DNA from 3 places in the Bradyrhizobium sp. CCBAU 53415 genome. Region 3 is predicted to be linked to each of the others. Evidence: riboswitches for the same ligand, from Rfam matches in the RefSeq annotation. Region 3 holds a riboswitch; each other region holds the start of a gene.

Evidence for each region. Region 3 has a riboswitch for cobalamin ahead of XH87_RS32195 (hypothetical protein). Riboswitches for the same ligand answer to the same signal wherever they lie in the genome.
Region 1: it holds a riboswitch for cobalamin, as region 3 does, so the genes downstream of both, XH87_RS13995 (TonB-dependent receptor) here and XH87_RS32195 (hypothetical protein) in region 3, are expected to answer to the same signal.
Region 2: it holds a riboswitch for cobalamin, as region 3 does, so the genes downstream of both, metE (5-methyltetrahydropteroyltriglutamate--homocysteine S-methyltransferase) here and XH87_RS32195 (hypothetical protein) in region 3, are expected to answer to the same signal.

Annotation. Positions count from the first base shown of each region.
Region 1 is NZ_LBJF01000021.1:140,465-143,739, forward strand. It holds gene XH87_RS13995 (TonB-dependent receptor) at 1-1,436, opposite strand, end outside; cobalamin riboswitch at 1,544-1,739, opposite strand; gene XH87_RS14000 (amidohydrolase family protein) at 2,013-3,275, shown strand, end outside.
Region 2 is NZ_LBJF01000001.1:173,949-177,223, forward strand. It holds gene XH87_RS00650 (nodulate formation efficiency C protein) at 1-351, opposite strand, end outside; cobalamin riboswitch at 1,159-1,361, shown strand; gene metE (5-methyltetrahydropteroyltriglutamate--homocysteine S-methyltransferase) at 1,464-3,275, shown strand, end outside.
Region 3 is NZ_LBJF01000027.1:878,293-881,567, forward strand. It holds gene cobT (nicotinate-nucleotide--dimethylbenzimidazole phosphoribosyltransferase) at 1-396, shown strand, start outside; gene XH87_RS32190 (histidine phosphatase family protein) at 403-975, opposite strand; cobalamin riboswitch at 1,048-1,248, shown strand; gene XH87_RS32195 (hypothetical protein) at 1,309-1,512, shown strand; gene XH87_RS32200 (NAD-dependent succinate-semialdehyde dehydrogenase) at 1,582-3,015, shown strand; gene pdxR (MocR-like pyridoxine biosynthesis transcription factor PdxR) at 3,105-3,275, shown strand, end outside.

The DNA of each region.
Region 1 (3,275 bases), on a different contig from region 3:
AGCCGGTTCTCGGCGAACAGCGCATACTGGTTGGTCACGCTGCCGTAGCCGGGAACTGTGGCGTTCGGGCTGCTGAATACGCCTGAGCCGAAGTCGAACGGGTTGACGGACGACGAGCCGCCGTAAGGTGAATTGTTGGTGTGGGTAAAATTGATGCTGTTGACATCGAAGCCCGCGACGAACTCGTTGGCCATGCCGAAGACATGTCCGCGGAATTTCGCATCCATGCGATTGCCGACCTGCTGCTGATCGTGAAAGATCTCGATGTAGCTGCTTCGATTGATCAGGCCGGTGGCGGGATTGTAGGCGTAGCTCTCGACGTCCTTCCAGTGCCTCCTGGAGTTCAGATAGTAGAGCGTGTTCTGGATCGAGATTCCTTCGGCGACCTGCCAGTCGGTCTTCACCTGATTCCAGCTGTCCTGGTAGCGGATATGGCTGTCGCCGACATTGTAGTTCTTGAAGCGTAGCGATTCGTCGAACCTGCCGTTGATCAGCGGCGTGCCGAAGTAGCGCGACGGGTTGCGGTCACCGTAATCCGTGGACAGCGTCCAGGTGACGTCTTCGTTCTGCCTGATCTGGACCACGGCATGAAGCGCGACATTCGAGGTGTTGTCGCGATCGACCCATCCGTCCGACATATTGCCGGTGGCGGTGATCCGATAGGCGACGTCCTTGCTGATCGGACCACCGCTGTCCACCGCGATTCGCCGCGTCATGTTGCTGTCCAGCGACACCTCAGCCTGGTTGCGGGGAACCCACAATGGCAGTTTCGAAACCACATTGACGGCGCCGCCGACTGCGCCCGCGCCGTACAACACCGACGCAGGGCCGTGCAGCACCTCGATACGCTCCGTCGACCAAGTGTCGAACGGAAAGGTCACCGTCCCGGCGCCGATATAGAGCTGGGTGCCGTCGTACAGCGTCATGACGGATCCAAGGCCCGTGAAGCCGCGGGTGTTGAACGATACGCCGCCATTGCCCGGTGCCGGGCTCGCCGTGAAGCCGGTCGCGTTTTGCGTCACCGCGTCCAGGATGTTCAGCTGGCCGCGTTCGGCGATTGTCTCGGCTGAGATCACCTCCACGCTGGCCGGCGTCTGCAGTCGCGTCAGGCCGAGGCGGCTACCGGCCGTGCTCGCGCCAGTGAGGTTGAGCGTCGGTGCGGCGAACACGGGATCCGTTGGGTTGGCAGTCGGAGCACGCGCGTCGCCAGCCACGCTTCGCTGCTGGCGTGAGCGCGCGGAGCGCATTACATCGCTGCGCCGGGTGCTGCGGGCATTCGGCTGCCTCGCTGGCGGCTGCACTACGACAGGATCGAGCGTCTGGGCCGGCCTTTCGGACTGTGCCCAGCAATCCGTCGACAATAAGAGGCAGGAGAATGCAACTGAACGGAGCAGCGCGCGGCGACGCCGTGGCGTGAAGATGGTACGGGAGGTCATCAATAGGCTCGCGATAACGTGGCACGTCACCGCGAACGTAGTTTGGCCGCTGCCTCAAGAAGACGGCAACCCAACACCCACCAGGACACCCCGCCCAATGTGCTCGCGTGTGACCACGACTGACGGCAGGTCTCCTGGCTCGCGGGTCGTTGCCTTTCGCCGCCTTCCCAGGCCCGCAGGCCCAGTGGCGTTTGGCGAAGGCTCACCGCTTACAGTTGCGGGGGCAGCCACGGCGTTGGGGGATCCCCCGCACCGTATTCCCTATTGATCTCCCGAAGGAGAACCGTCGCAGGCACCCTAGTTTTATTTGCAAAGGGCTGTCAACTGGCCGTTCCGAGCTCGGCGCATCGCGCCGTCATCGACAACCTGCGGCTCGCACGTCAGCTGTCGGGCAAAACGGCGAAGACGGACGGAGCTCATGTCCGGCAAAGCAAATCATGCCGCGAGGCTGCAAGCGCATGTCTGCGATCCCCGCCAAATAGCCTTCCGCGGAAGCATGATGCGTCGGCTTCGGTGGAGGTGGTCGTTGCTCCCGGAATCTGCCTTGATGCGATCTCAACTTGGTGGAGTGACGGTATGAGCGGTCTGGTGATCTCTGGCGGCCGGGTGGTGGATCCCGCGAGCGGGATGGACGCCGTCGGCGATGTGGCGGTGGTGGACGGCAGGATCGCCGCCGTCGGCACGGGCCTCGGCGGCGCCGAGCGGGTGATCGACGCGACCGGCCTCGTGGTCGCACCCGGCTTCATCGATCTGCATGCGCACGGCCAGTCGATCCCGGCCGACCGCATGCAGGCGTTCGACGGCATCACGACGACGCTCGATCTCGAGGCCGGCGTGCTGCCGGTCGCATCCTGGTACGAGCGCCAGGCGCGGAAAGGCCGCGTGCTGAACTACGGCGCCGCGACCAACTGGGCCTTTGCCCGCATCGGCGCGATGACGGGCTCCAATGCGGAGAGCTCGCTGGAGGCGTTCGGCAATGCCATGCGCGACCGCCGCTGGATCGACAACGTCGCGACCGAAGCGGAGGTATCAGGCATTCTCGATCGCCTCACGCGCGGCCTGAACGAGGGCGGCATCGGCATCGGCATCCTGAACGCCTATGCGCCGGGCGCCGGCGTGCAGGAACTGACCGCGGTGTGCCAGTTGGCTGCGGCCAAGGACGTGCCGACCTTCACCCACGTCGCCTTCATGTCGCGCATCGACCCCGAGAGCGCGGCGGAAGCCTATATCCGGCTGATCGGCTATGCCGGCGCCACCGGCGCGCACATGCACATCTGCCATTTCAATTCGTCGAGCAAGACCGACGTCGAGCGCTGCCGCGTGCTGATCGCGAAGGCGCAGGCGCAGGGCCTTCCGATCACGGTCGAGGCCTATCCTTACGGCACCGGCTCGACCGTGCTGGCCGCCGCCTTCTTCAGCGATCCCGAGTTCGTCGAGCGCAACGGTACCGGTTATGATTCCGTGCAGCGCGTGACCGACGGTTATCGCTTCCACGATCGCGAGGAGCTCTTGAAGGCGCAGGCCGAGGAGCCGTCCTCCCTGGTGCTCTGGCACATCCTCGATACCGAGAACAACGCGCACCACCGCGACCTGCTCGACATGTCGGTGCTGTATCCCGGCGGCGCGATCGCGTCCGATGCGATGCCGTGGACGCTGTCCGACGGCAGCACCTATACCGGCGACGCCTGGCCGCTGCCGGATGACGCCACCTCGCATCCGCGCTCGGCCGGCTGCTTCACGAAATTCATCCGCGAATGGGTGCGCGAGCGCAAGGCCGTGTCGCTGCTGGAAGGCGTGCGCAAATGCGCGCTGATCCCGGCGGAGATCCTCTCCCAGAGC
Region 2 (3,275 bases), on a different contig from region 3:
CCCGTCGAGCGCGACCTTCCAGGTGATAGCGTACTGTTCGTCTGATTTAACATCCTGGTGCCTGGTCCACGAAACGAAAACATATTCATTTTGGTCAAGTTCAGCGACGCCCCACATTCGAGGGACGAACTGTGCCACCTTCGAGACGTTGGAGATAATTTGTTCTATCGTCTCACCGTTTTGCGCTCGCCACGTTGACTTGACTCTTTCGATAAGCGGGCTGTCGTTGGCGCAAACCCTGTTGCTCGTCGCAGCCAGCACGGCCAGGCAGATCAGGGATCGACCGAGACAAAATAATAGCGCGCGACTTCCAGACATTTTCTTCAGAACCGTCGGCCTATCTGGTTTCATCCACATCTTCCAAAGCGGGCAACTTCAACCTGTTATGCGCGAGCGCAAAAAAGTTAGCGGCGACGCGACGGGGCGACCGCTGGTGTCCCGCGCGACCAGGCGCTCCCCTTCATGTCACGCGCCGCTAACTTCAGTCGCCAGCGACAGCCCCAATTTGCTGTGCTGGACATGCCCAGCAGGAGGAGTCTGGGCATGCCGAGGACTTGCATTGTTCGTGCCAGGTAGTAGACGGCAATTCGCACCGCTTTTGTGTCCTCTTTGTCGACTTTCCGACTTGCGGACGTTTCGATCGTTCCATTCAGCCTATCCATCGCGGCTTATGCATCATCGTCACGCACCGGATATTCGGCGCGTTTGCCGCCATTGAACCGTTTGGTTCGGTACCGTTGCCGGAATGTGGGCTTTTCGATCTCTGCCATGCCTTTGGGCACTTGCGGCCACGGGGTCATGGCGCGTTTGGCGCTCCTTTGGCGACATGCGGCGCCTCGGAAGTCGAGAACAGCCTCAGTCAAGTGCGCTTTGTATCGATGGCGAACGACGCGAAGCCGATCATCATCGCCGAGCATGTGAAGTCTGGCTGGCACCGCAAATCAACGTGCTCGCCGGGTATGTTGCTTGCTTTGGCCAGGTGTCTTGGGCCTATTCAACACGCACGCGCAGGCAGCTCCGATACCATTTCGATATCGCTGATTGGAGAACGCCTTTATATCGAGGTCAACGATAGAGATGCACGGTCATTCGCGTAGCAGATGTCGCAGCATTAGCTTGAGACATAATCTGAGAGGTTGACCGCAGAGTTCTCTTGCCGATAATCCAAGTCGTCGAGGTTCTCCGGTTTCCATTTGATCCGGAGCTAAGAGGGAAGCCGGTGAAAATGCCGGCGCTGCCCCCGCAACTGTGAGCGGCGAGCCGCTGTCCAACGATGTCACTGAAGCCTGCGCGGCTTCGGGAAGGCCGGACAGCAGCGATGACCCGCGAGCCAGGAGACCTGCCCCGACAATATATTCGTCCACGGGCGGGGTGTCCCGGTGGTGCGCCAAGCAGCCGTCGCACGCGCGACTTCCCCTGCCTGCGTCCGCCATGGCCTTTGCCCCCAACATGGGGTTAACGCTATGTCTCTTCTCTCCCTTCCGGTTGCCACGCTCGGAACGCCACGCATCGGTCCAAGGCGCGAGCTCAAACTCGCTCTCGAAAGCTACTGGGCCGGAAAAAGCAGCGAACAGCAGTTGCTCGAGGACGCAGCTGGCCTGCGTGCCGCGAACTGGGCTCGTCAGAAATCCATCGGCGTCACGGTCATTCCATCGAACGATTTCTCGCTGTATGACCAGGTGCTCGACACAAGTGTCATGGTTGGGGCCATCCCGGACATCTACGCCTCGAAAGCCGAACCCGTTTCGCTCAAGACATACTTCGCCATGGCCCGCGGTTTACAATACGACGAGCAGGATGCGAGTTGCGGTCACGGACCGCGCAGATTTGGCGCACCCGCGCAGGAGATGACCAAGTGGTTCGACACCAACTACCACTACATGGTCCCCGAGTTTCACCGCGGGCAGACTTTCAGACTGTGCTCTCGCAAGCCGATCGAGGAGTATGAGGAGGCCAAGGCCCTCGGCTTTCAGACCCGCCCTGTCCTGATCGGGCCGGTCACGTTCCTAAAGCTCGGCAAGAGTGCCGATCCTGCCTTCCAGCCACTCTCACTACTGGATCAACTGATACCGGCCTATATCGAGGTTCTGCAGGAATTAGCCAAACGCGGGGCAAATTGGGTCCAGTTCGACGAGCCCTGCCTGGTTCTTGATCTGGATGAGGGGGCGCGAAAATCCTTGCTACATGCCTATGACCGGCTCGCCAAGGAGGGGCCGGCCATCAAGATCATGGTTGCCAGCTATTTCGGCGACCTCGGCGACAATCTGGACACCGCCTTGAGCCTGCCAGTTGCCGGACTGCACCTCGATCTGGTTCGAGCGCCAGAGTTATTGGATGAGATCATTGCTGGCGGCCGAAGTGATCTCGTCATGTCGCTCGGTGTCGTCGACGGCCGGAATGTATGGCGGTCGAATTTGTCGTCGCTCCGCCAGCGGCTGGAACCTGCGATTGCGAAGCTCGGCAAGGATCGTGTACAGATCGCGCCATCCTGCTCGCTACTTCATGTGCCGGTCGATGTGGCACTCGAGACCGGGCTCGCTTCCGACGTCAAGAGCTGGCTTGCTTTCTCGGTTCAGAAGATGCGTGAGCTTGCGATCCTGGCGCGGGCACTCGCAGGCGACCAGAATGTTGCGCAAGCTCTTGCCGAGTCGGAATGCGCCGCGACTGTCCGCCGGACCTCGCCGAAAATCCATGATGCCAATGTCGCTGTCCGGATGAGAGCGATCGACCAAACCATGCGCCGGCGCGCCAGCCCATTTGCCCGTCGTGCCGAGATCCAATGCAATCGTTTCGGACTACCGGCTTTTCCTACCACGACGATCGGATCGTTTCCGCAGACCACAGAGGTCCGGAATGCCCGTGCGGCGCATGCGCGAGGCGCGATGAGTGACGAACAATACGACAGGTTCCTCAAGGAGGAGACTGCGCGCGCCGTACGTTGGCAGGAGGACATCGGTCTTGATGTCCTCGTGCACGGCGAGTTCGAGCGCAATGACATGGTGCAGTACTTCGGCGAGCAACTCGCCGGCTTCGCATTTACCAGGAACGGATGGGTGCAATCCTACGGCTCGCGCTGCGTCAGGCCACCGATCCTGTTTGGCGATGTCTTGCGGCCGAAGCCGATCACCGTAGACTGGTGGCGCTACGCGCAATCACTAACGAGGAAGCCGATGAAGGCGATGTTGACCGGACCGGTGACGATCTTGAACTGGTCCTTTGTTCGCGACGATATTCCCAGAAGCGAGGTCTGCCGCCAGATTGCGCTCGCGATCCGA
Region 3 (3,275 bases):
ATCGCACGCCACGGCGTCGCCGGAGCCTCGGCCGAGGAGATCCTGTGCGCCGTCGGCGGCCTCGAGATCGCGGCGATTTCAGGCGCGATCATTGCGGCCGCGCAGCGCCGCATTCCCGTGTTGATCGACGGCTTCATCGTGTCGGTCGCGGCGCTGGCGGCGGCACGCCTCAATCCGTCCTGCCGGCCGTTCCTGCTGGCCTCGCATCAATCGGCGGAGCAAGGGCATCGGCTGGTGCTACGCGCGCTGAACGTGCAGCCGCTGATCAGCCTCGATCTCAGGCTCGGCGAGGGATCGGGCGCGGCCATCGCGCTGCCGCTGGTGCGTCTCGCATGCAGCCTGCACAATGGCATGGCGACGTTCGCGCAGGCCAACGTACCGGATCGCCCGACCTGATCCGGCTCAAGCCGCGCGCTGGTTGACCGTGACGACTCGCCAGCCCGCCGCGAGCCGGTCGATCCGGGTCAGCGACAGCGGATCGATCACGAAGCGCAAGGCTGCCTGGGGCGTCAGGTCCAGCGCGATGCAGAGGGCGGCGCGGATGGTGCCGGAATGCACGACGAGCGTCGCTGAACCGTCGCCAATCCGCGACAGGCCCTGCCGGACGCGCGCGACCTGATCCGCAAAGCTTTCGCCGTTCGGCGGCCGTCCACTCGCCGGATCGCGCCAGAATTGTGCATATGCATCGCCACCGGTCGCGGCGAGCTCGTCGTGACGATGGCTGGTCCAGTCGCCGAAATCCTGCTCGCGGAATTCGCTCATCAATTCCGGTTCGAGCCCCAGTGCGCGCGCCGTCTCGACCGTGCGCCGCGACGGGCTGGCATAGCTGGCGCCATCCGGCGGCAGACGGTGCCGCAAGGCCACCAACGACGCGTGATCTCCGAGATCGGCCGCCGCATCGGCAGCATGGATCGTCCCCGCGGTGCCGCGGACGGGCGCATGCCGTATCAGCCAAAGGAAGGTCTCGCCTTCCATGCTCATCTCCGAGGAAGTTGGTCGCTGTGGCTACAACGCCGAAACTGGTACATTGACTCACTCTTGTTGGTAATCCTAGGTGCTCTCGACGGTTTCTCCGAGAGGGGATGAAAAGGGAATGCGGTGCGGGGACGTTGTCCCCAATGCCGTGGCGGCTCCCGCAACTGTGGGCGGAGAATCCTTCGTCACGAGCCACTGGGCCTCGTTTCCGGGAAGGCGACGAAGCGGTCGCGACCCGCGAGCCAGGAGACCTGCCGTCAGCCGTGGTCACACGCGAAGATGTAGCACACCGCGCGGATCGACGACGAGGCGCTGTCGTTCGACGACCAGCTGATGCTCACGCGCAGCTTCGCGCTGGTCGGCGGCCCCCCGCGTCGCCGCATCGGCTACACGTGGGAGGCCGTTCCCGGCCTGAGCTTCTTCGGCCAGTACGCCACCGGCGCAGATATCGCAGCCAACACTGCTGGGTCCGACCCAGCCGCTCGACCTGACCACCGCCATCACTGGTCCCTTTTCGCCGCCCGGCTTTCGGTGTAGCTCTGCGGCGGCTCGAAACGGCGGGCGCTGGTCTCGCCGACGACCGAAACCATGCAGGAGGCAGCACGGATGTACCCGAAAGTTCAGATGTTCATCGCCGGCGAGTGGACCGATGGTTCGTCCGGCAAGTCGGAGGACATCCTCAATCCCGCCACCGGCCAGCCGATCGGCAAGACCCCGCATGCCTCGCGTGGGGATCTCGACCGTGCGCTGGAGGCGGCCAAGGCCGGCTTCGAGATCTGGCGCAAGACCTCCCCGTTCGACCGTTACAAGCTGATGCGAAAGGCCGCCGACATCATCCGCTCGCGCGCCGCCGAGATCGCGCCCGTGATGACCATGGAGCAGGGCAAGCCGGTGGTGGAAGCGCAGGGCGAGACCATGCTGGCCGGAGATCTCATCGACTGGTTCGCGGAAGAAGCGCGCCGCGCCTATGGCCGCATCGTGCCGCCGCGGATGGGCAACGTCTCGCAGCTCGTGACCAAGGAGCCGGTCGGCCCGGTCGCGGCGTTCACGCCCTGGAATTTCCCGATCAACCAGGCGGTGCGCAAGATCTCGGCCGCGCTCGCCGCGGGCTGCTCGATCATCGTCAAGGGACCGGAAGAGACGCCTGCAAGCTGCATGGAGCTGGTGCGGGCCTATGCGGATGCGGGCATTCCGGCCGGCGTCGTGCAACTGGTGTTCGGCGTGCCGGCGGAAGTGTCGGAGTATCTCATTCCGCATCCGATCATCCGCAAGATCAGCTTCACCGGCTCGACTGCCGTCGGCAAGCATCTGGCTGCGCTCGCGGGCCTGCACATGAAGCGCGTCACCATGGAGCTCGGCGGCCATGCGCCGGCGATCGTGTTCGCTGACGCCGACCTCGACAACGCCGCGAAAATTCTGTCCGCCAACAAGTTCCGCAACGCCGGCCAGGTCTGCGTCTCGCCGACGCGCTTCCTGGTGCATGAGAGCGTCTACGAGCCCTTCGTGGACAAGTTCGTGGCCGCGGCCAAGAGCCTCAAGGTCGGCAATGGCCTCGACAAGGACACCCGCATGGGACCGCTGGCGAACCCGCGCCGCGTCGATGCCATGGAAGGCCTCGTCTCCGACGCGGTCCAGCGCGGCGCCAAGGTCAAGGCCGGCGGCAAGCGCATCGGCAACGAAGGCTTCTTCTTCGAGCCGACGGTGCTCACCGACGTGCCCCGCGATTCGCGTATCATGAACGAGGAGCCGTTCGGGCCGCTGGCGCCGATCACCTCGTTCCGCAGCTATGACGAGGTGGTGGCCGAGGCCAACCGTCTGCCTTACGGCCTTGCGGCCTATGCCTACACCACCTCGACCAAGACGATGCAGGCCATCGGTGCGGACATCGAGAGCGGCATGGTCTCGATCAACCATCACGGTCTCGCGCTGCCGGAAGTTCCGTTCGGCGGCATCAAGGATTCCGGCTACGGCTCCGAAGGCGGCCTCGAGGCGATCGAGGGGTACCTGAACACGAAGTTCGTGACCCAGGCGAGCGCGTAAGGAAGAGTCGCGCTGTCATTCCGGGCTCGCGGCAAGGGTGCGACCCGGAATGACGGTGGACAATATCTGCATTGCGCGGCGGGCGAGACATGAACAGCAGCCGTCATCCGGGCAAGCGCGTGTCCCTTGCCGGGATGCATATCGACCGGACCTCCGCGGTGCCGCTGCATTTGCAGATCGCGAAGCATATCCGGGACGGCATTCTGTGCGGCGCCTTTCCCTCAGGAACGCAATTTCTCGGTTCGCGCGAGATCGCGCGC